DNA from 4 places in the Photobacterium piscicola genome. Region 3 is predicted to be linked to each of the others. Evidence: predicted binding sites of a transcription regulator. Region 3 holds the regulator's gene; each other region holds the start of a gene.
What was found. The regulator PurR, encoded in region 3, represses purine synthesis genes. The targets are predictions, from matches to a motif close to TNANGNAAACGTTTNCNTNA.
Positions count from the first base shown of each region.

Region 1: purL (phosphoribosylformylglycinamidine synthase) is a predicted target of PurR. The motif match lies at 2,953-2,972, and genes of this name have one in related genera.
Region 2: purE (5-(carboxyamino)imidazole ribonucleotide mutase) is a predicted target of PurR. The motif match lies at 2,393-2,412, and genes of this name have one in related genera.
Region 4: ACJZU6_RS02360 (uracil-xanthine permease family protein) is a predicted target of PurR. The motif match lies at 2,374-2,393, and genes of this name have one in related genera.

Region 1 covers NZ_CP175534.1:2,696,823-2,702,422, reverse strand. Annotated here, with positions in the region: gene ACJZU6_RS12825 (LysR substrate-binding domain-containing protein) at 1-251, shown strand, start outside; gene tadA (tRNA adenosine(34) deaminase TadA) at 264-797, shown strand; gene ACJZU6_RS12815 (hypothetical protein) at 863-1,030, opposite strand; gene mltF (membrane-bound lytic murein transglycosylase MltF) at 1,284-2,750, opposite strand; gene purL (phosphoribosylformylglycinamidine synthase) at 3,141-5,600, shown strand, end outside.
Region 2 covers NZ_CP175534.1:297,866-303,465, reverse strand. Annotated here, with positions in the region: gene ACJZU6_RS01475 (DUF494 family protein) at 1-95, shown strand, start outside; gene ACJZU6_RS01470 (topoisomerase DNA-binding C4 zinc finger domain-containing protein) at 98-658, shown strand; gene ACJZU6_RS01465 (5-(carboxyamino)imidazole ribonucleotide synthase) at 721-1,839, opposite strand; gene purE (5-(carboxyamino)imidazole ribonucleotide mutase) at 1,839-2,327, opposite strand; gene tsaC (L-threonylcarbamoyladenylate synthase type 1 TsaC) at 2,521-3,078, shown strand; gene hemF (oxygen-dependent coproporphyrinogen oxidase) at 3,082-4,002, shown strand; gene aroE (shikimate dehydrogenase) at 4,083-4,904, shown strand; gene ACJZU6_RS01440 (DUF1488 domain-containing protein) at 4,911-5,174, shown strand; gene ACJZU6_RS01435 (gamma carbonic anhydrase family protein) at 5,200-5,600, opposite strand, start outside.
Region 3 covers NZ_CP175534.1:1,692,349-1,697,948, forward strand. Annotated here, with positions in the region: gene ACJZU6_RS08110 (FAD-dependent oxidoreductase) at 1-29, opposite strand, end outside; gene ACJZU6_RS08115 (carboxymuconolactone decarboxylase family protein) at 19-588, opposite strand; gene ACJZU6_RS08120 (TfoX/Sxy family DNA transformation protein) at 1,069-1,656, opposite strand; gene purR (HTH-type transcriptional repressor PurR) at 2,023-3,027, opposite strand; gene ACJZU6_RS08130 (heme ABC transporter ATP-binding protein) at 3,407-4,198, opposite strand; gene ACJZU6_RS08135 (iron ABC transporter permease) at 4,195-5,232, opposite strand; gene ACJZU6_RS08140 (ABC transporter substrate-binding protein) at 5,251-5,600, opposite strand, start outside.
Region 4 covers NZ_CP175534.1:492,728-498,327, reverse strand. Annotated here, with positions in the region: gene trmH (tRNA (guanosine(18)-2'-O)-methyltransferase TrmH) at 1-196, shown strand, start outside; gene recG (ATP-dependent DNA helicase RecG) at 199-2,280, shown strand; gene ACJZU6_RS02360 (uracil-xanthine permease family protein) at 2,554-3,963, shown strand; gene envZ (two-component system sensor histidine kinase EnvZ) at 4,049-5,380, opposite strand; gene ompR (two-component system response regulator OmpR) at 5,384-5,600, opposite strand, start outside.

The DNA.
Region 1 (5,600 bases), 1.0 Mb from region 3:
TTAATTGTAATAGTGGTTATGGTTTACGTGATGCGGTGATTAAAGGGATCGGCTTAGCGCAATTACCTGACTATTATATAGATAAGGATTTAGAATCAGGGGCTATTGTTCCTATTTTAACGAATTACCAAGAGCCTGATGAAGGCATTTGGGCGCTTTACCCGCATAACCGTCATTTATCACCTAAAGTGAGAATGTTGGTGGATTACCTTGCAGAGCAATTACCTCACATTAGCCATTATGATTTGTAAGTACTTATACGGATGTTAAATAAAGAATTAGATGCTGAGGATTCAGCAGTAACAGACGATGTTTTTATGCGTCGTGCAATGGAATTAGCCGCTCTAGCTGAAGCTGAAGGCGAAGTGCCTGTTGGTGCGGTAGTGGTACATGATGGCGTGATCATTGGCGAAGGCTGGAATCGCTCTATTGGTCATCATGATGCGACCGCCCATGCTGAAATGATGGCATTACGTCAAGCAGGACAAATGCTACAAAACTACCGTCTTATTGATACGACATTGTATGTCACTTTAGAGCCGTGTCCGATGTGCGCTGGGGCTATTGTTCATAGTCGTGTTGGAAAAGTGGTGTTTGGTGCTCATGATGCTAAAACTGGAGCGGCGGGCAGTGTTATGAATTTGCTTAGTTATGAAGGTGTTAATCATCATGTGCTATTTCAGGGTGATGTATTAGCAACGGAATGCCGAGCGCAGTTACAAGCTTTTTTTAAGCGCCGTCGTGCCGAGAAAAAAGCGGCTAAATTATTAGCAAGGCAACAGCAACATGATGATTGAGTTCAGTTAAATCGAATAAGCTTGGTGGTGATTTATTATTAGATAAATGATTCCAAGCTTATTAGCTAATAGCTTGGGCTGCTATGTTCTGCCGTTGCCGTCAGAATACAACTGCGCTGACGCCATAGAATTTTTTTACGGATATTACTACTTAGACGTTTGCGACGTGTTGCTGCGGTTGTGAGGTGTTTAGCAATGCGCGGTGTTTTTGATCTTAATTTGATAACTTTCATGGTTCCATCCATAGCGTTGACATAACGGTCAAAGCATTCTTCAGCAAATAAGATATCGCTGACGCCGTTAATAATGTCATTGTTGATACAATGTATTTATTATGCATAACAATGCATCTTTTGATAGTGATCTTTATAGGTTCATCATCAAACGTTGATCAAACTCTCATTGTGTAAAAAATGAGTCGATTATTCTAAATCGACGTCGATAAATACGATTAAATCACTATCTCTGATTCAGAAGAGTGCATGATTACTCAACGATGATAGATGGTGGTGATGGCGTTGGTGTAATCGTTTGTAGGCCATCAACAATTTTTAAATTATCACTTTCAAATTGACGACTATGAGCCCGTTCATAACCAATAATACTTTGGTAGTAACGTCGAATCCCTTCAACATAATTCAGTGCTTCATTGCCACGTGCATAACCATAACGTGATTGAATATAATATTTACGTTGACCTAATAATGGTAAGCGTTGCTTAACATCGACCCAAGTATCAGGATTTCCTCCTTGTGCTTTGGTGAGTCGACGAGCGTCCATTAAATGTCCAAAGCCAACATTATAAGAAGCGAGCGCAAACCAGACTTTTTCATGTTCTTCGACACTGTCAGGGACGCGGGCGATCATCTTTCGCAGGTACTCACTGCCGCCACGAATGCTTTGTTCAGGATCTAAACGGTTAGTGACCCCTACTGATTCTGCCGTCGGTAAGGTGAGCATCATCATGCCACGGACACCCGTTGGTGATATTGCCTGTGGATCCCAATGTGATTCTTGATAAGAAAGCGCGGCTAATAAACGCCAATCAAAGCCATTAGCATATTGTTTAAATAAGGCTTCCCACTGGGGTAAGGTGGTATTAACTGCGCGTAAAAAAGCACGAGTATCAACATAATCAAATTGATCGATATGACCGAAATATTTCTCTTCCAGCAGCGTCATGGTGCCGTTTTTCTTCATCTGTCCAAAAAATTCAATCATTAATGCATACAAACTGTCGTTACCACTTTGTTTTACAAACCAGCTTACTGGCTCGTCTTGTGTCAGTTCAAGAGCGATAGCAATATCAGGATGAATACGTTGCAATAACGCCACGTCAACAGAATCGGCAACGGTATAATCAAGTTCACCTGTCGCGACTTTAATTAATAGATCGTTAATGTCTGATTCTGGAATTGATTGCCATTTCAAGGTTGGGTGAGTGGTACGAATAAGCTTTAATTTTTGTTCATGACTTGAGCCTTTGACAACAGCTAAGCGTTTATTATTTTGAGCTAATTCATCAAGATTACGCGGTCGACGTTGGCCTTTTTTATACACCACGATTTGGCTAGCGTAATAATACGCTGGTGCGGGATGATAGCCTTGAAGACGATCGGGCGTCACTGTAAGCCCTGCGGCAATAATATCAATATCGCCGCGTTCTAATGCGGGAAATAATTCAGAGAGGGTAAACATCGCTGTGATCTCAAGTTTAACCCCGAGCTTTTTAGCAAAGGTCTGTGCCAGTTCATAATCTAGCCCGGTTGGACCTTCTGCGCCGATATAATAAGACAGTTGATTATTTAACGTTCCTACTCGTAATACACCACTATCTTGAATTTTCTCAAGGCTGGTGGGCGTGTTCTCTTGCCATTGACAGCCATTGGTTAATATCGCAAGTAACAGCAGACTTATAAAACGACGAAGTAGAGTGAACAACTGAATATTTATCAACTAAGCGGACCTAATCTGAACATTAATGTTCTTTATATCAAACCCTGTTAATTGCGCAAAGTTGAACTGTTCAGTTAATGATCATAATTTAGAGATCGGAATGGATTAAGGGACATTATCCTATTTCACGGTTAAAAAATGACCCAAAAATAAGATGGAATAGTGTTTTTTTGATATTTTGATTAAGATTGAAAAAAAAACACGCAAACGGTTGCGTCAGGTGTTACGTCACAAATTTTTTTCCCTTATACTAGGCACTCGTGAATAACGTTGTGATAGTTAAGCAGTGAATAGTCTTGTACTAGGTGCTATTGAGATAAGTTTCTACGGTTTGAAATTTACCTCAATATCACTTTTTTTAATCTGCTAATCGAGAGACCTTTGCACATGGAAATTTTGCGTGGTTCACCCGCTTTGTCTGAGTTTCGCGTTAATAAGTTACTTGAGCGTTGTCATGAGTTAGATCTGCCAATTACTCATATCTATGCTGAGTTTGCCCATTTTGCTGATGTGGTGACAACGCTAACCGCTGATGAACAAGCTAAACTTACCCGTCTACTCACATACGGTCCAACGATTGCAGAGCACGAGCCTAAAGGTTTATTGCTACTTGTTACTCCTCGTCCTGGCACGATTTCTCCTTGGTCTTCAAAATCGACCGATATTGCACGTAATTGTGGTTTAACAACGATTAAACGTCTTGAGCGTGGTACAGCATATTATGTTGAATCATCATTACCACTTACTGCAGCACAATTGGATGACTTAAAAGCGCTACTTCATGATCGGATGATGGAAGTGGTGACCGATAATGTTGAAGCCGCGGGCGCATTATTTATACAAGCACAACCGGCAGCAGTGAAAAGTGTTGATATTCTAACGGGTGGCCGTCAAGCATTAGAGCAAGCGAATCTCACCTTAGGCCTTGCATTGGCTGAAGATGAAATTGATTACTTGGTTGAAAATTTTACCAAGCTTGAGCGTAATCCCAATGACATTGAATTAATGATGTTTGCTCAGGCGAACTCAGAGCATTGCCGTCATAAGATCTTTAATGCCGATTGGACGATTGATGGTGTCGATCAACCAAAATCATTATTTAAAATGATCAAAAACACCTATGAGCATAACCATGAGCACGTGTTGTCTGCTTATAAAGACAATGCTGCGGTTATGGAAGGGTCTCACGTTGGGCGTTTTTTCCCTGATCCACAATCACGTCAATATACTTATCATCAAGAAGATACCCATATTTTGATGAAAGTTGAAACCCATAATCACCCAACAGCAATTTCACCGTGGCCGGGTGCAGCAACAGGCTCTGGCGGTGAAATTCGTGATGAGGGCGCAACCGGTATTGGCGGCAAACCCAAAGCGGGTTTAGTTGGTTTTACTGTATCAAACTTGCGTGTGCCTGGTTTTGAACAGCCGTGGGAAACCGATTTTGGTAAACCAGATCGTATCGTGACAGCACTTGATATCATGTTAGAAGGCCCACTGGGTGGCGCGGCATTTAATAACGAATTTGGTCGTCCTAATCTACTGGGTTATTTCCGTACTTACGAAGAAAAAGTCACTTCTCACGCTGGTGAAGAAATCCGTGGTTATCATAAGCCAATTATGATTGCGGGTGGCATGGGTAATATTCGTGCTGATCATGTGCAGAAAAAAGAAATACCTGTTGGCGCCAAGTTAATTGTGCTTGGCGGCCCAGCAATGAACATTGGTCTTGGTGGTGGTGCGGCGTCATCAATGGCATCAGGACAATCAGCAGAAGATTTAGATTTTGCTTCAGTGCAGCGTGAAAACCCAGAAATGGAACGTCGTTGTCAGGAAGTGATCGATGGTTGTTGGCAGATGGGCGATGACAACCCAATAGCTTTTATTCACGATGTAGGCGCGGGTGGTATTTCTAACGCTTTACCTGAATTAGTTAACGATGGTGAGCGTGGTGGTAAATTTCAATTACGTGATGTGCCTAATGATGAACCAGGCATGAGCCCACTTGAGATTTGGTGTAATGAATCACAAGAGCGTTATGTATTAGCAATTGCGCCTGAAAATATGGCTACGTTTGATGCTATTTGTCAGCGTGAGCGTGCCCCTTATGCGGTGGTGGGTGAAGCCACAGCTGAGCGTCATTTAAGCCTTGAAGATAGTCATTTTGATAACACCCCGATTGATATGCCAATGGATATTTTATTGGGTAAAGCGCCGAAGATGCACCGTGATGCACAAACGCTGACAGTAGTTGGGCTGCCGCTTGATCGCAGTGAGATCACCATTGAAGCTGCAACGCAACGTGTTTTACGTCTGCCTGCCGTCGCAGAAAAAACGTTTCTAATCACCATTGGTGATCGTAGTGTGACAGGCCTAGTTGCACGTGATCAAATGGTCGGTCCTTGGCAGGTGCCAGTGGCTAACTGTGCAGTAACAGCGGCAAGCTATGATAGTTACCACGGCGAAGCGATGTCGATGGGCGAGCGTACGCCTGTTGCGCTGCTTAACTTTGGTGCTTCTGCGCGTTTAGCGGTTGGTGAAGCAATTACTAATATTGCAGGTACTGATATCGGCGATATGAAGCGGATTAACTTATCGGCTAACTGGATGTCACCAGCAGGCCATCCCGGTGAAGATGCTGGTCTATATGAAGCAGTAAAAGCCATTGGTGAAGAGTTATGCCCAGCATTAGGGTTAACGATTCCTGTGGGTAAAGATTCAATGTCAATGAAAACTAAGTGGCAGCAAAATGGTGAGGAAAAAGAAGTCACATCACCATTGTCATTAGTGATCACTGCTTTTGGTCGCGTTGAAGATGTTCGTAAAACAGTGACACCGCAATTACGC
Region 2 (5,600 bases), 1.4 Mb from region 3:
TTCTGATGGTGTTGTTTAATGCGCCAGGAAACGAAGCGGCTTATGATCAAGTAGAAGAATTATTATATGGCGCAGAAGATGGAGTTCTACATTAATAATGACAACTGATAGTGATCCATTGTTTTCTGCCCATGAACAGGCGTTACAGCATCAATCATGCCCACAATGTAGTGCTGATTTAGTGATGCGTTTTGGTAAGCATGGGCCATTTTTAGGCTGTGATCATTACCCTGAGTGTGATTATATTCAACCACTCAAACAAAATGATGGTCACATTGTTAAACAGCTCGATGTGCCCTGCCCTGAATGCGCTCAACCATTGGTATTACGCCAAGGTCGTTATGGTATGTTTATTGGGTGTTCGGCATACCCTGAGTGCCATTACCTCGCATCACCAGAAAAAAAACCGCAACAAACACATATTGATTGTCCTGAGTGTCATCAAGGTCACTTAGTTGAACGTAAATCACGTTATGGCAAACTGTTTTATGCGTGTGATAAATATCCACAATGCCGCTTTGCGGTCAACAATAAGCCTGTTGTTGGCGTTTGTCAGCAGTGTGGTTTTGGGTTGTTGATAGAAAAGAAATTAGCGAGTGGCATTAAATTACAATGTGCTGATCGTAAATGTAATGCTTATCAGGATACTGAAAAATAGCGATAATATTGAATAATATCAATAAGCCTGCATTACGATGCAGGCTTTTTTGTTTACGGTATTTAGCGTGGTAATGTCGGAAAATCTTGTGGTGATAACTGCTGCCCTAACAATATTAATTGGTATTGCAGTTGTTCGGGTGTTGCAGCACAAATATTGATATGCCCCATTTTCCGGCCAGCCCGTTTTTCTTTGCCATACCAATGCACATGACAGTTTTCTAAAGCCAATACCGCCCTCGGTACGCTATCTTGTCCTAAAATATTAAGCATGGCGCTTGGACGAATAAGCTCGGTGCCACCTAATGGCAAGTCACAAACCGCACGAAGATGGTTTTCAAACTGACACGTTTGTGCCCCTTGTTGCGTCCAATGGCCTGAGTTATGAACGCGAGGTGCAATTTCATTGACCAATAAATCACCATTAACTTCAAAAAACTCTAAAGCTAATACGCCAATATAATTAAGTTGTTCAGCAACCGCGGTAAACATCTGTTGCGCTTGTTGTTGCAGTGTGGTGTCACCAACAATGGCTGTTGAAAGGCTGAGTACGCCATCAGTGTGTACATTTTCACTGAGGGTATAGGTTTTAATCTCACCTATAGCATTACGAACCCCAATTAAAGACACTTCGCGATCAAAACCTATCCATTTTTCGGCCACAATCGCCTGGTTATTGGTTGCAGCAATGCAGTGCACCATTTCGTTCCATACTGATTCAATTTGATCGTGAGTTTTTAAGCGCCATTGGCCTTTGCCGTCATAACCGCCTAAAGCACTTTTTAGCACCATAGGTAGGCCTAAGGTCGTGATAGCGGTATCGAGATCTGCACGAGTATTAATAACAAAATAGGGCGCATTGGCAACGTTGGCATGATCTAATAATGTTTTTTCGATACGACGATCGCCACCGGCCTTGATGGCATCTGGATGAGGCTTAAATTTACCACTTGCGGCGCAGAGCGATAAAATATCTGAGGGTATATGTTCAAATTCAGCAGTGATCACATCGACAGTAGCAATGGCTTCAATCAGTGAGAGTGATTGGCGTTGTTGAGTCAGTGGGTGTACAACATTAGCACTAACAACATCATAGGCGATGACAGTAATATTTAATGGTGCACCAGCTAACGCCATCATTCGTGCTAACTGCCCAGCACCCAGTACTAATACTTGATTCATTATGCATCCTCAGTAGGATTTGGGTTATCAAGTACGGTATCTGTTTGTTGTTGTCGGAACGCTTCCACTGCAGCTAAAACTTCGGGGTTATGCGTGGCAATGATTTGGGCTGCTAATAATCCTGCATTCGCAGCACCCGCTTCACCAATCGCGAGCGTGCCAACTGCAATCCCTTTTGGCATTTGTACTATCGACAGCAATGAATCCATGCCCTTTAAAGCGCGAGATTGAACGGGAACGCCTAGCACTGGCAAACTGGTAAAAGCGGCAGTCATACCGGGTAAATGTGCCGCACCGCCAGCACCAGCAATAATGACACTAATACCACGGCTACGTGCTGTTTCAGCGTATTCCGCTAATAGGTGAGGAGTTCGGTGGGCTGAAACCACTTTAGTTTCGTAGGCAACATTGAAGCGTTCTAGCATTTCCGCTGCATGTTGCATGGTTGGCCAATCAGATTTTGATCCCATGATAATTCCAACTTTCATTCCAATCTCCTATAGGTAATGAACAACTAAAGTGTAACTTACGCCATTATACGGTGATTTAGCGCAAAGGAAAACGTTTGCGTTGGTAAAGTTACGCTATGATTAACCATCAATGGTGTTGTTACGCATGTGTCGGTATGATGATTACCATAACTAAAAATAAAATATCAGCTGAATAAAAACAGGGGAATTTGTGGCAAATATTACACAAGTCGTTACAGCACTAAAGCAAGGTCAAGTGATTGGTTACCCAACAGAAGCTGTGTTTGGTGTCGGTTGTGATCCTGATAATCAACAGGCTGTTAATAAACTATTGGCATTGAAACAACGGCCAATGGAAAAAGGTTTGATCTTAATTGCCGCTGATTATGAGCAGTTATTGCCGTATATCGATGATAGCCAATTAACACCGCAACAAAAACAAGCGGTGTTAGCCTCATGGCCGGGGCCTGTTACGTGGGTAATGCCAACTAAAGCCAATGTTCCTGTTTTTTTAACGGGCCAGTTTTCGACCATCGCAGTTCGAGTGACCGCGCATCCGTTAGTTCAACAACTTTGTCGTGAATTTGGTAAACCGATAACCTCAACCAGTGCTAATTTAACCGGACTTGAGCCGGGGCGTACAGTGGCTGATGTAGAACAACAGCTAGGGGATCAACTAGCTGCAATATTGAATGGTGAGACGGGAGGACGTAATAATCCTTCTGAAATTCGTGATGCCCAAACGGGTAATATTTTCCGTCAGGGGTAATAAATGATTGATCGTAACCAGATAGATCTAAATAAAACTGCCGTAAAAACTTTTTTGCTTCAACTTCAAGACACTATTTGTCAGGCTTTGGTACAACAAGATGGCAGTGCTGAGTTTGAACAAGATCAATGGCAGCGCGAGCAAGGTGGTGGTGGTCGTAGTCGTGTATTACGCAATGGGGCGGTATTTGAGCAAGCTGGAGTTAACTTTTCTCATGTTTATGGTGATGAGATGCCAGCTTCTGCAACCGCTCATCGTCCAGAACTTGCGGGACGACGGTTTGAAGCGATGGGGGTATCATTAGTGATTCATCCTCATAATCCTTATGTGCCGACATCCCATGCTAATGTGCGATTTTTTATCGCAGAAAAAGACGGTGAAGCGCCGGTGTGGTGGTTTGGTGGTGGGTTTGATTTAACGCCTTTTTATCCGTTTGATGATGATTGTCAGCATTGGCATGATACTGCGAAAGCGATCTGTGCACCGTTTGGTGATGATGTTTATTCACAGCATAAAGCATGGTGTGATAAATACTTCTTTTTACCTCATCGTGATGAAACACGAGGTATTGGGGGGCTGTTCTTTGATGATCTCAACCTATGGGGCTTTGAAAAATGCTTTGCTTATACTCAAGCGGTTGGTCATGGTTTTATTGATGCTTATATACCGATTGTTGCTCAACGGTATGGGTTACCTTATGGTGAACGTGAGCGTGAATTTCAGCTTTACCGTCGTGGGCGCTATGTTGAATTTAACTTAGTGTATGATCGTGGCACCCTGTTTGGTTTGCAAAGTGGTGGTCGTACTGAATCTATTTTAATGTCGATGCCACCTTTAGCGCGCTGGGAATATTGTTATCAACCCCTGCCAGATTCGGCAGAAGCACGTTTGAGTTGTGATTATCTTCACCCTCGAGAATGGTAAATTGGCAGCAGCAATGTTTGGCAGTAATTTCATCCAGTGGTAGGGTCGATATATCGGCCCTTTTATTTGAGTAATGGACTATGGACAAATATATCGTGGTGGGCAATCCCATCAATCACAGTAAATCTCCTTTCATTCATACCCTTTTTGCCCGTCAAACCAGCCAGAAGATGGAATATTGTAGTCAGTTAGTGGCACTCGATGGTTTTGTAACTGCAATGGATGCTTTTTTTGCTGATGGTGGCAAAGGCTGTAATATTACGGTGCCTTTTAAAGAACAAGCCTTTGAGTACGCGACCCAACTTACGCAACGGGCTCAATTAGCGGGTGCAGTAAATACGTTAAAACGCCTCGATGATGGCGGTATATTAGGTGATAACACCGATGGTGAAGGCTTGGTGCAGGATTTATTGCAACAACAGGTCGCACTGAAAGATAAACGTATTTTATTAATCGGTGCTGGCGGTGCTGCGCGAGGGGTGATTTTACCTTTATTAGCTCAGCAGCCACAGACACTCATTATAACTAATCGAACGTTGACCAAAGCCCAACAGTTAGCGGCACTATTTACCGAATATGGTGATATTGAAGCGTTATCTTTTGATGCTTTAGGTGAGCAGAGTTTTGACGTGATCATTAATTCAACTTCAGCGAGTCTGAGTGGTCATGTTCCTGCCGTGCCAACAGCTGTTATCGGTCAACATACCTGTTGTTATGACATGGTCTACGGTTCAAGTGTGACGGCATTTAATCTCTGGGCGCAACAATACAATGCGCTTAAAACGATTGACGGTTTAGGAATGTTAGTCGGACAAGCCGCAGAAAGTTTTATGCTATGGCGAGGATTACGCCCAGGGGCTAAACAAGTACAACGTGAATTAAGACGCCTTTTACAAGAGTAAAATTACATGAACCAAAATATATTATTTGCTGATATTCAAACTTGGCATTCAGATCAGCAAGCTATTCACTTTCCAGCCCAGCAAGGTGGCGCACTGATCAATTGTTGGTTGCCATTATCATGGTTACAACAGCAAAGTGAATGCGCATTATCAACACCAGAAGCTATTATCACGACTTTTATTGAATATCGATTTGATATTGAAGATATTGCTGAAGCCATGATTGAGGATGAAGATTTTAATGATAATGGCGATATTGTTATTAAATAAATAGCATCACCACGACCAGGTATAATTATTGGCTAAGGTATTCATCCTTTAATTGAACATAATTAGTTGCTGATTGAGTTAATGACATTAATTCTTGTTCTGTCAGAGGCCGGATTTGTTTAACAGGACTTCCTATATAAAGGAAGCCAGAACAAAGCCGTTTCTTTGGTGGAACTAAACTTCCCGCTCCAATAATGACATCATGTTCAATAATGGCACCATCTAAAATAATGGTTCCCATACCTACTAAGACACGATCTTCAATCTTACAGCCATGCAACATCGCTTTATGACCCACAGTTACATCATTACCTATAATAAGTGGATATCCATCAGGGTTTGTAGTGCTAACTCGACTAACGTGCAGAATGGAACCATCTTGAATATTACTGCGTTGGCCAATATGAATGTGATTAACATCCCCAC
Region 3 (5,600 bases):
GTAAGCAACAAAAGTTTATTACTTTTCATCGTGGCTCCTTTGTTGAGGCTGAATAGGTAATGAGCAAAAACCTTGTGCAGGAACATCTAGCGCAGTATTAAACTTAGCGGATAAATTTTGAAAACTCACTAATGCGGTTAATTCAATAATATCATCGCTGCTATACCATGTTGCAAGCGCTGCTAGCATTTCATCACTGACATGTTGATCGCTAAGAGTCATTGCTTCGGTATAAGCTAACACTGCTTGTTCTTGCTCTGAAAAGTGATCAGAAGATTGCCAGTGTGCAAGTGCTTTAATTTTTTCTAATGAATGGCAGCGCTCTGCTAATTTCATGCCATTAGCGTCAACACAGAAAGCACAATCATTTAGTTGTGATACTCGTACACAGACTAATGAACGTATCACTGCATCAATCGGTGATTTTTTACGATCAAGGTAACCAAAGAACAAAGCCACTAACCAGAAAAGCACTGGTTTTTGTCCCCATAGTTTCGCGGGATTGAGAATATTGCCAAAATGGCGTTTTTGAAGCCATAGCAAAGGTTTGACCCATAATGAGAATGTTTTTTTGGTTAATATACGCAAGGTATGTCCTTATTAAATGAGAATCACATCGACTATTAAGTAGCAAGACCGAGGGAAGTGATATTGTATTTCATTTAATGACAAAAATTTTTATTATTCAAAAAATTATTAGATATAACAAAGAACAAATAACAATAATGAATGTATGAATTGTTACATTTTATGTGGTGAATGATGCTTTAGTGTGGTATTGGATAAATATTCGTTCAAGAACGTTAAAAATACGTTTTTATGAAGGATGTATCTATGATTTTCGATATAAAGAATAAACAGGATCTTGGATAACTATTTCTTCATGGAATGTGTATTTTTAATTGTGCTGTATAATTAATGTACACAGTAAGATGTGTTCAGAGGAAGTGCAGGTTCAAGTAAGGATAGTTTGGAAAGATTATATGCAGATATCGAATAAAATAAATTAAAGAGGCACTGAGCCTCTTTATTCTTAAGCGTCACTTAGCCAGTTGACGAATATATTTATTATAGTTTTGCGAGCAGTTCGTTACGTCTACTTTCTGGTATTACAGACCAATGTTGGCCATGTATAGCACCTTCTAGAGCCCATAATAATTCTAAACTTAATGATGCCTCTTGTGTTTTTTGTAATGCCTTATAGGCGTTGAGTGCACCAAGATCGTATAGTTGATCAATAGTTTGAATACCTGCTTTTTTGAGCATTCTTTCATTTGATAGGCGTAAGTTAGGTAAATCTTTTATCCTAGCTGGCGCGCAACATTCTTTTGCTTTTTTATCAGCAAGTGCTGCTTCAAGAGAATATTTAGCTTGCTCTATTATTTTTTCAGGTTCTTCCCACCATTCATCAAGAATTGCGTAATGTTTAGTTATTACAGGAAACCCACGTTTCTTATAGATGTACGGTTCTAATCCCGCTTGTTGAAACTCCTCTTCAGTTTTAGCGTTTGCTCTTAGGTGAAGTTTATTATTAACCACAAGTGCGAACATTGCTTCGCCTGCGAAAATACCAAAGCCACCAAATATAGAACGCGATTTAACATTACCTAAATGGTCTAATAATTTTAATGAGTTTTTTAATATTGGTTTATCCATACTTCTACTCGGTGAATAAATGAGTGTCACCTAACATTAAAGTAGTCGTAAATTGACTTATTATTAAAGTTATTTACGAGAGAATTTTCCTACTCTAAATCATCCATGTATCACTTTATAAATAATATTATCAATATAGAAGTATTATTTATAATTTGTAAGTCTTTTGCTTACTATTATATGTATTTACAAGACCTATTATATTCGATCTTTTAAAAAGGTAAGTTTTAATATTAATTAAAGCTGATGAATCTGTGAGTTTGTTCATGTTTTTGAGAATAAGATATTTTTTGTAGGATCATCGAGCGAAATTCATTAGCTATAAAAAAGCCAATAAAAATATTGGCTCAATCAAAAGGGGGCGTGTTAGCGTAAATCCTTTACTGACTTGCGCTCAACGATGGCTGGCGTCATTTCAAAGATTTGAGGTTCATGATCTTTGTTCTTCATGCGTTCCATTAAAATCTTAATGGCGGTTTTACCTAAACGACGCTTTGGCTGATGGATAGTTGTTAATGGTGGCGCGAAGTAAGGCGCAAGATCAATATTGTCGTAGCCAATAATTGAAATATCACCAGGAACGCGTAACCCTGCTTGTTCAAAAGTACTGATCAGTGCCATTGCCATAATATCATTGAAACAGAAAATGGCGGTTGGGCGATCTGTCATTGCAATATACTTCTCAGCAGCTTCAACGGCTGAATCACACTCAAAGTCACCTTCAAGAATCCAGTTTTCGTTAACTGCTAAGTTTGCTTCTGCCATTGCTTTATTAAAGCCTTTTAGACGTTCACGACACGTTGATTTATCGTTGTGGCCTGATAAACAACCGATACGGCTATGACCATGATCGATAAAATACTTAGTCGCAATGTAGCCACCTTGCTCAGCATTATCCTGAATTTTATCAGTATGTGGGCTTTCTGGACCCCAATCCATCACTACCATTGGTAGGTCTTTTTGACGCTCAAGTAAATCCAGTAATTTCTGATCAAGATCAGAACACATTACCAATAAGCCATCGACACGCTTTTCTGCAAGCATGCGCAAATAATCATATTGCTTAGAAAGGTTACCTTCAGTGTTACATAAAATGAGCGTGTAACCTTCACGGTAGCAATACTCTTCAACACCATGTACAACCTCAGCAAAAAAAGGGTTGGTTGACTTAGTGACTAGCATGCCAATTGTACGGGTTGTATTACATTTTAGGCTACGCGCAACAGCACTTGGTGCGTAGTTAAGCTCTTCAACAGCAGCAAGTACTTTTTTCTGTGTTGCTTCTGCGACAAAGCGCGTTTTATTGATCACGTGTGAAACTGTTGTAGTTGAAACGCCAGCCATACGTGCAACATCTTTAATGGTTGCCATATTTATTCTTCTAATAATGGGTGCTAGAGATGTTTCTAGCTAATCGTGAGGTACCAAATTGAGTAATTACTGAGATGAATATAATTCAATGTTTTTCGGTAAAGTCTCTCGTTAATTATTCAATTTGGCACCAATAATGTGTCTACTGCATACTTAAATAGTATTAACACTAAAAGCCGCATTTATTCGCGGCTTTATAATTATTGCATATTTTTCAAGTGTAATCGCTTGCGTTCACATTTTACTGAGTGTTACGCGTAGTGCAACGTTTCAATTGTCTGGGAGTAAATTATTTGATAACTATCAACAAAAAATCGTAAATTTCAGTAATTTTACTGAAATTTACAAGAGATAATCAAAAAGACGATGAACTTTAATACTAGGATAGTAGATAAGGATAACCATGAACAGGGTGGGGATGTACGGAAATGTTCCAACCGTAGACATTGTTAATTATTTCAGGCTGTAATGCTTGCCATGGTGATCCATCGGCTTGAATCTTACCGTGTTGAATAATGACCATACGTTGAGCATATTGCGCAGCTAAGTTGAGATCATGTAATACGATGATAACCGCGGCACCTTTTGCTGCCATGGTTTGTGCCATTTGTAGCGTTTTATGCTGGTGGGCGAGATCTAAGGCAGATGTTGGCTCATCTAACATTAGAATACATTTATCATCAGCTTGACTGAGTTGTGTTAGCACGCGTGCGAAATGGATTCGTTGTTTTTCACCCCCTGATAACGTGGGATATAAGCGTGGTGCAAGATGAAGAACATCAGTATTACGCATGGTTGTGAGGGTGATATCGTCAATTTCTTGGCGTGACAAACATAGCGGCATAGTGCCAAGTTCAACCACTTCTTTACAGGTAAAGGCGAAAGACAGCGAACTGTGTTGCGGTAAAATACCTAAATGGCACGCCAATTCAGATCGTTGCCAATCTTCAATATCGCGATTAAAAAATGTAACCTGCCCATTTTCAGGTGTCATTTCACCGCAGAGTATTTTAAGTAACGTGCTTTTTCCTGCGCCATTAGGCCCAAGTAGCGCCGTTATTTCACCCGCTTTTATATCAATATTAAAGTCATCTAATAATACTTTTCCTGCCAATGTTAATTGCAAATCACGTGCCGAAATGACAGTTGGGCGTGCAGAGGTTACCGTCATGCGATTCTGCCTTTTTGTTTATTCAATAGATAAATGAAGAATGGAGCGCCTAAAATAGCGGTAATAATACCAACGGGGAGTTCTTGTGGTGCAAACGCACTACGCGCGATCATATCTGCGACAAGTAAAATTAAAGCACCTAGAATAGCTGAGATTGGCAATAATGTTTTATGATTAGGGCCTGAAATCATGCGCCCTAAATGGGGGATCACCAGACCAATAAAGCCAATAGGACCTGTAATAGCAACGGTAATCCCCACACCAGCAGCACATACAATAATTAAACTGCGCTTTAGATGTTGAACATCCACTCCCATATGGCGGGCTTCAGCTTCTCCTAATAAAAAGGCGTTCAATGCATTAGCTTGGCGATAACAATAATAATAGATAACAATGAGGCTCACAAAGGCAAGACAGATACTTGACCAAGTCGCCCCTGCAAGTGATCCCATTGACCATAATGAAAAATCACGTAGCGCTTGATCATCGGCAATATAGTTAAGTAGCCCCAAACCAGCACCAGAAATAGCACCAATTGCGACACCTGCTAATAGCATTACCACGACAGATGTGCCGTTTTTATCAGTGCCGAGGTGATATACCAAATATGTGCTCAGCGCGCCACCCAAAAAAGCGAAGAAGGGCACAGCACCAATATTCATTAATAAAGGGTATTGCGCCATTAATGGGGCAAATAAAATGATCGCAAACGCAGCACCTAGGCCAGCACCTCCTGAAATACCAATAATGCCCGGATCGGCAAGAGGATTACGAAACAACCCTTGTAGCACCGCTCCGCAGATCGCAAGTATGGCACCAATCGCAATACACAATAATGTTCGTGGTAAGCGTATTTGATGGATCACTAAATCAACATGGGTGGCGAGTTGATGCTTACCTGGTAATAAAGATAAAAAACTGTCTTTATAACTGATATCCATCGGTCCAATAGCGATAGAGCTTAATAGTGCAAAGAGTAATGCACCTAGACTAATCGAATAAATGACATGGGGTGAAATACGACTAACGTTCATGGTGACATTTATCTCAGATTACGATTGTGGGTAAAAAACATGATTAAGACGCATGGCTTCATTAATACTATGAATGCCTAAGCCACCAATTAATGCCGTACCATCAATCACGGCAATGGCATTATTTTTTGCCGCAGGAGTGGCTTCTAATACCGGCATTTTTTTGATGAGTTGTGCCATATTTTTAATTGAGGCTGTGGTGCGGCTGCTAAGTAAAATAATGTCGGGTTGCATTTGCAAAATAGCTTCGGTTGAAACTGGCTTATAGTTTGCGATAACGGCTGCCGCTGGGTTTATTGCTCCCGCTAAAGTAATAATACTGTCAGCGGTGGTATTTTTGCCAGCAACGCTTATTGGTCGTCCATCAT
Region 4 (5,600 bases), 1.2 Mb from region 3:
TGATGACAATGTAGTCAATCGCATTTTATTTGAGCGTGGTCACCCAGTATTAGCCAATGTCGCTAAACAGAAAAACTTACCTTACCCACAATTAGATGATCAAGGCCAAATTGTTGCTGATGAACAATGGTGGGCTGCAATGCAAGCGAAGAAAATCAAACATCCCGTCGCAGCTAGCGAAATTAAAAAGGACTAACCATGAGCGGACAACTCCTCAACACTGTCGCCCTCACCGAACTGGCAGGTGTTGGCGCAAAAATGGCAGAAAAACTCCATAAAATTGGGCTTAATAATGTTCAAGATGTGCTGTTTCATTTGCCACTTCGTTATGAGGATCGCACCCGCATTTGGCCGATTAATCGCGTCTCTCCTGGCCAATTTTTAACGGTTCAAGGTGAAGTTAGCCATTGCAGTATTCAATTTGGCAAACGTAAGATGTTGACAGTAAAAATTGGCGACACTACAGGCTCAGTGACATTAAAGTTTTTTAATTTTAATGCCGCGATGAAAAATAGCTTTAGCCAAGGCAAACAAGTTAAAGCCTATGGTGAAATTAAAGGCAGCCAATTTGGATTAGAAATCATTCATCCTGATTACCGCCTTTTTTCAGAGCCGACCGAATTAAGTGTCGAAGAAACCCTCACTCCGGTATACCCAACCACTGATGGTTTACGCCAAACAACATTACGTAATTTAACCGATCAAGCCTTAGCTCTACTTGAAAAATCAGCCGTAACAGAATTACTTCCAACCGGGTTATACGATCAACAAATGACCCTTGCTCAAGCATTACAATTGATGCATCGTCCTACAGCTGATATCTCATTAGAACAACTTGATGCAGGAAAGCACCCCGCTCAGAAACGACTTATTTTAGAAGAATTATTGGCCCAAAATTTATCGATGCTGGCGCTACGTAGTAAAAGTCAGCAACATCAAAGTTGGTCATTAACACCGCAAGATAGCCTTAAACAGCAATTGCTTGCCAGCTTACCGTTTACGCCCACTGGCGCCCAACAACGAGTGGTAGCAGATATTGAGGCAGATCTAAACCAATCACAGCCAATGATGCGCTTAGTACAAGGGGATGTAGGCTCAGGTAAAACCTTGGTTGCAGCCCTTGCCGCTTTACGCGCTATTGAACATGGCTATCAAGTTGCATTAATGGCGCCGACAGAATTATTAGCAGAACAGCATGCACTTAACTTTGCCCAGTGGCTTAACCCGATGGGGATTAAAGTTGGCTGGATGGCAGGTAAGCTCAAAGGCAAAGCCCGTGAAAAAGAGCTGCTGCAAATTGCCAGTGGTGAGGCCAAAATGGTGGTTGGTACCCATGCCTTATTTCAAGACCAAGTAGTGTTTAATAACCTCGCGCTGATTATTATTGATGAACAACACCGCTTTGGCGTCCATCAACGGCTTGATCTTCGCGAAAAAGGCGCAACAAATGGACGTTACCCGCATCAATTAGTCATGACTGCAACCCCGATTCCGCGCACTCTTGCCATGACAGCTTATGCCGACATGGATACCTCGGTGATTGATGAATTACCGCCAGGACGAACGCCAATTCAAACAGTAGCGTTGCCTGATAGCCGTCGTCCGCAAATAATTGAACGTATTCGTGCCGCATGCCAACAAGAAGGTCGACAGACTTATTGGGTATGTACTTTAATCGATGAGTCAGAAGTACTAGAAGCACAAGCCGCTTCAGATACTGCCGATGAATTAACGCGCTTACTGCCAGAACTTAAAGTAGGTTTAGTTCACGGTCGCATGAAGCCCAAAGAGAAACAAGCCATTATGGCAAGCTTTAAAGCTGGGGAAATTGATTTACTGGTAGCGACTACCGTTATCGAGGTTGGGGTTGATGTACCCAATGCCAGTTTAATGGTGATTGAAAACCCCGAACGACTTGGACTCGCTCAATTACACCAGCTTCGAGGTCGTGTTGGTCGAGGTCAAATTGCCAGCCATTGTGTGTTGCTTTATCATGCGCCACTGACCAAAACAGCTCAGAAACGTTTAGCGGTATTACGTGAAAGCAGTGATGGCTTTGTCATAGCGCAACGCGATCTTGAAATTCGAGGCCCTGGTGAATTACTGGGTACTAAACAAACCGGCATTGCTGATTTTAAAGTGGCTGATTTAATTCGCGACCAATATTTGATTCCTCAAGTCCAAAAATTAGCCCGCTATATTCATGACCAATATCCTGATAACGCCAGCGCTATTATCGATCGTTGGATAGGTCAACGTGAAAATTACTCTAACGCTTAACTCCTCTTTTATCACGGTTATAACAGCCAAAAGTAATTAACCGTGATTCACTTCCTCTTAATATTTAGACCTAGCAGCCTCCATTATTAAAAACAAAGCAAACGATTGCTATTTTTCAAAAGATCACTACAATAGCGACAAAATTTTGCCACTTTACGCTCTGCCAGTGTTGATTTGGTTCTGAGTAACAGCAATCACAGATCACCGCCAACAACACAATAATCGCCCATTCAGCGCGAATAATGGATTTCAGAGTGCCAGTTAGGATCACGTATGACTCAGCATCACACTAGCGCAACGCCAAAAAATTCTGACCTTATTTACCGCTTAGATGATAGGCCACCACTACCACAAACGTTGTTTGCTGCCACACAACATTTACTGGCAATGTTTGTTGCGGTCATTACGCCATCGTTGATCATCTGCCAATCACTAGGCTTATCCGCGAGTGATACTAATACTATTGTCAGTATGTCATTACTGGCATCAGGGATAGCTTCTTTTATTCAAATTAAAACCTTTGGCCCAATTGGCTCTGGTTTATTATCAATTCAAGGTACCAGCTTTAATTTCTTGGGGCCTATTATTGGTGCAGGCCTAGCCCTTAAAGCTGGCGGTGCTGATATTCAAACCATGATGGCGGCTATTTTTGGGACCATTATTTTTGCCGCTTTTACTGAAGTGTTTATCTCTCGCATTTTACAACACGCCCAACGCATAATTACGCCATTAGTGTCTGGTATTGTGGTGACATTAATCGGTTTAACCTTAATTCAGATTGGCCTAACCTCGATTGGTGGCGGTTACAGTGCAATTGCCGACGGTAGCTTTGGCAGCCTTGATAATCTGATGTTAGCAGGCACGGTATTAGGCTTTATCGTATTACTCAACCGTGTTAAAAATCCTTATTTACGGGTGTCATCTATTGTCATTTCAATGGCGGCGGGTACTTTGCTTGCATGGTCACTAGGGATGATAAATACCAACATCACCACATCTGATACCCTAATCGCAATTCCAATGCCAATGCAATATGGACTTAGTTTTGATTGGGGTTTATTGATTCCGTTAATGATAGTGTTTGCGGTTACGTCACTGGAAGCCATTGGCGATATTACGGCAACCTCAGAAACATCTGAACAGCCGGTAAAAGGGCCGTTGTACTTAAAACGAATCAAAGGCGGCGTTCTTGCTGATGGCCTTAACTCAGCCATGGCTGCTGTGTTTAATAGCTTTCCTAATTCAACCTTTAGCCAGAACAATGGCATTATTCAATTAACAGGCGTGGCGAGCCGTTATATCGGCTACTTTGTCGCAGGAATGTTGGTTCTACTAGGGTTATTTCCTGATGTAGCAAGCTTGGTTCAATTGATTCCAGAGCCAGTATTGGGCGGCGCAACCATTGTCATGTTTGGCACCATTGCCGCATCAGGGATTCGTATAATTTCACGCTGTCATCTTGATCGCCGTGCGATTTTAATCATGGCATTATCGTTTTCAATGGGATTAGGCATCGCCCAAAAACCTGAAATACTGCAATTCTTACCGGAGATAGTAAAAAGTATTCTTTCTTCTGGTATGGCTGCTGGCGGTATTACTGCGATTTTATTAAATATTATTTTACCAAACGAACATGCTGAATCGATTGAACTGATTGATGAAGCAACCGCAACTGAACACTAATTATTACCTCATAAAAAAACCCGCTTTTCACAATGAAAGCGGGTTTTTATTTCACCAATAACCACGTTGACTGCGTTACAGAAGATTACTTCAATTTATGTAACGGCAAACTGATCTCAACTCTTAAGCCACCATCGCTGCGGTTACGCACCGAAATTGAACCTTCATTTTGATCAACAATTCGCTTCACAATCGCCAATCCTAAACCCGTACCTTCAGTTTCACTGCCACGGGCAGAATCACCACGAGTTAATGGTTGGAACATCTTAGTGACTTGATCCGGGGCAATACCGGGCCCGTTATCTTCAACACAAAACCATGCTGACTTACGATCAGCCGAAGCACCACTGGAAAGTTTAACCCAGCCATTACCGTAGCGTTGGGCATTTATCACCAAGTTTGCAACTGCACGTTTAAGGGCAACAGCATTGACTGAAACAGTGCCGGGAATCAGCGTTAATTGCTGCTCGATAACATTGCCATAGCTACCTTCAGTATGAGCAACATCTTCTAACAGCAAATTAAGATCAACATCTTCTTCGGCTTGTTTTTTAGTCGATTTAAGATAATCCATAAACTGACTAATAATAGCATTACACTCTTCAGTGTCAGTGATCATCGAATCAGCTAAATAACTATCTTCTGCTGACATCATCTCTGTCGCTAACCGAATCCGGGTTAATGGCGTTCGTAAATCATGGCTGACACCAGCCATCAATAGCGCTCGATCATCTTCAAGCTGTTTAATCCCTTGTGACATTTGATTAAAAGCTTTGGTTACTGAGCGAATTTCCGATGCACCTTGTTCAGGTAATTGTGGTGGGGTTTCCCCCCGTCCGACCTGCAACGCGGCTTGCTCCAATTCGACTAAAGGCCGATTTTGAATACGAATAAATAACCATCCGCCAGCAATCACTAAAAAGGCAATAATTAAGCTATAACGAAATAAAGGAGAAAAATCATCTTCTTGCAATTCAGACAACGGAATACGCATTAAGAAATTTGGCATCGCATCGGTTTTCATCCATAGCACATAACTATGGGCACCAAGCAATAACCGCACATCAGTCGGCGAATGTAATTCACGCGACATTTCTTCACTCAAATAAGTGATATGAGTGGCATCATGAAATTCTGCTGCACCGGGTGAATTAGGCGCATGTAACGTCACACCTAATTCTTCAAGTAACTCTCGTCGAATAGGACGATCAAGATAGATGGTTTGGCCATTAGCCATCTTAATATTTTCTTTCAGCATCAATTTTACTTCGTACGCTAAAATACGATTAAACTGCTGAATACTAGGAAGTAGCGCGTAATTGACGATTGTCAGATATGAAAAAATCTGGCTTGCGATTAACAAGCCAGCTAATAATATCAGTGTTCGCGCAAAAGTACTTTTGGGCGATAACCGCATGGCTTACGCCTCACGACCATCAGGGACAAACACGTATCCTAAACCCCATACCGTTTGAATATAACGCGGACGACTAGGATCTTCTTCAACCATTCGACGTAGACGTGAAATCTGCACATCAATTGAACGTTCCATTGCTGAATATTCACGACCACGCGCCATGTTCATCAATTTATCCCGTGACATTGGCTCACGTGCATTAGTTACAAGGGCTTTTAAT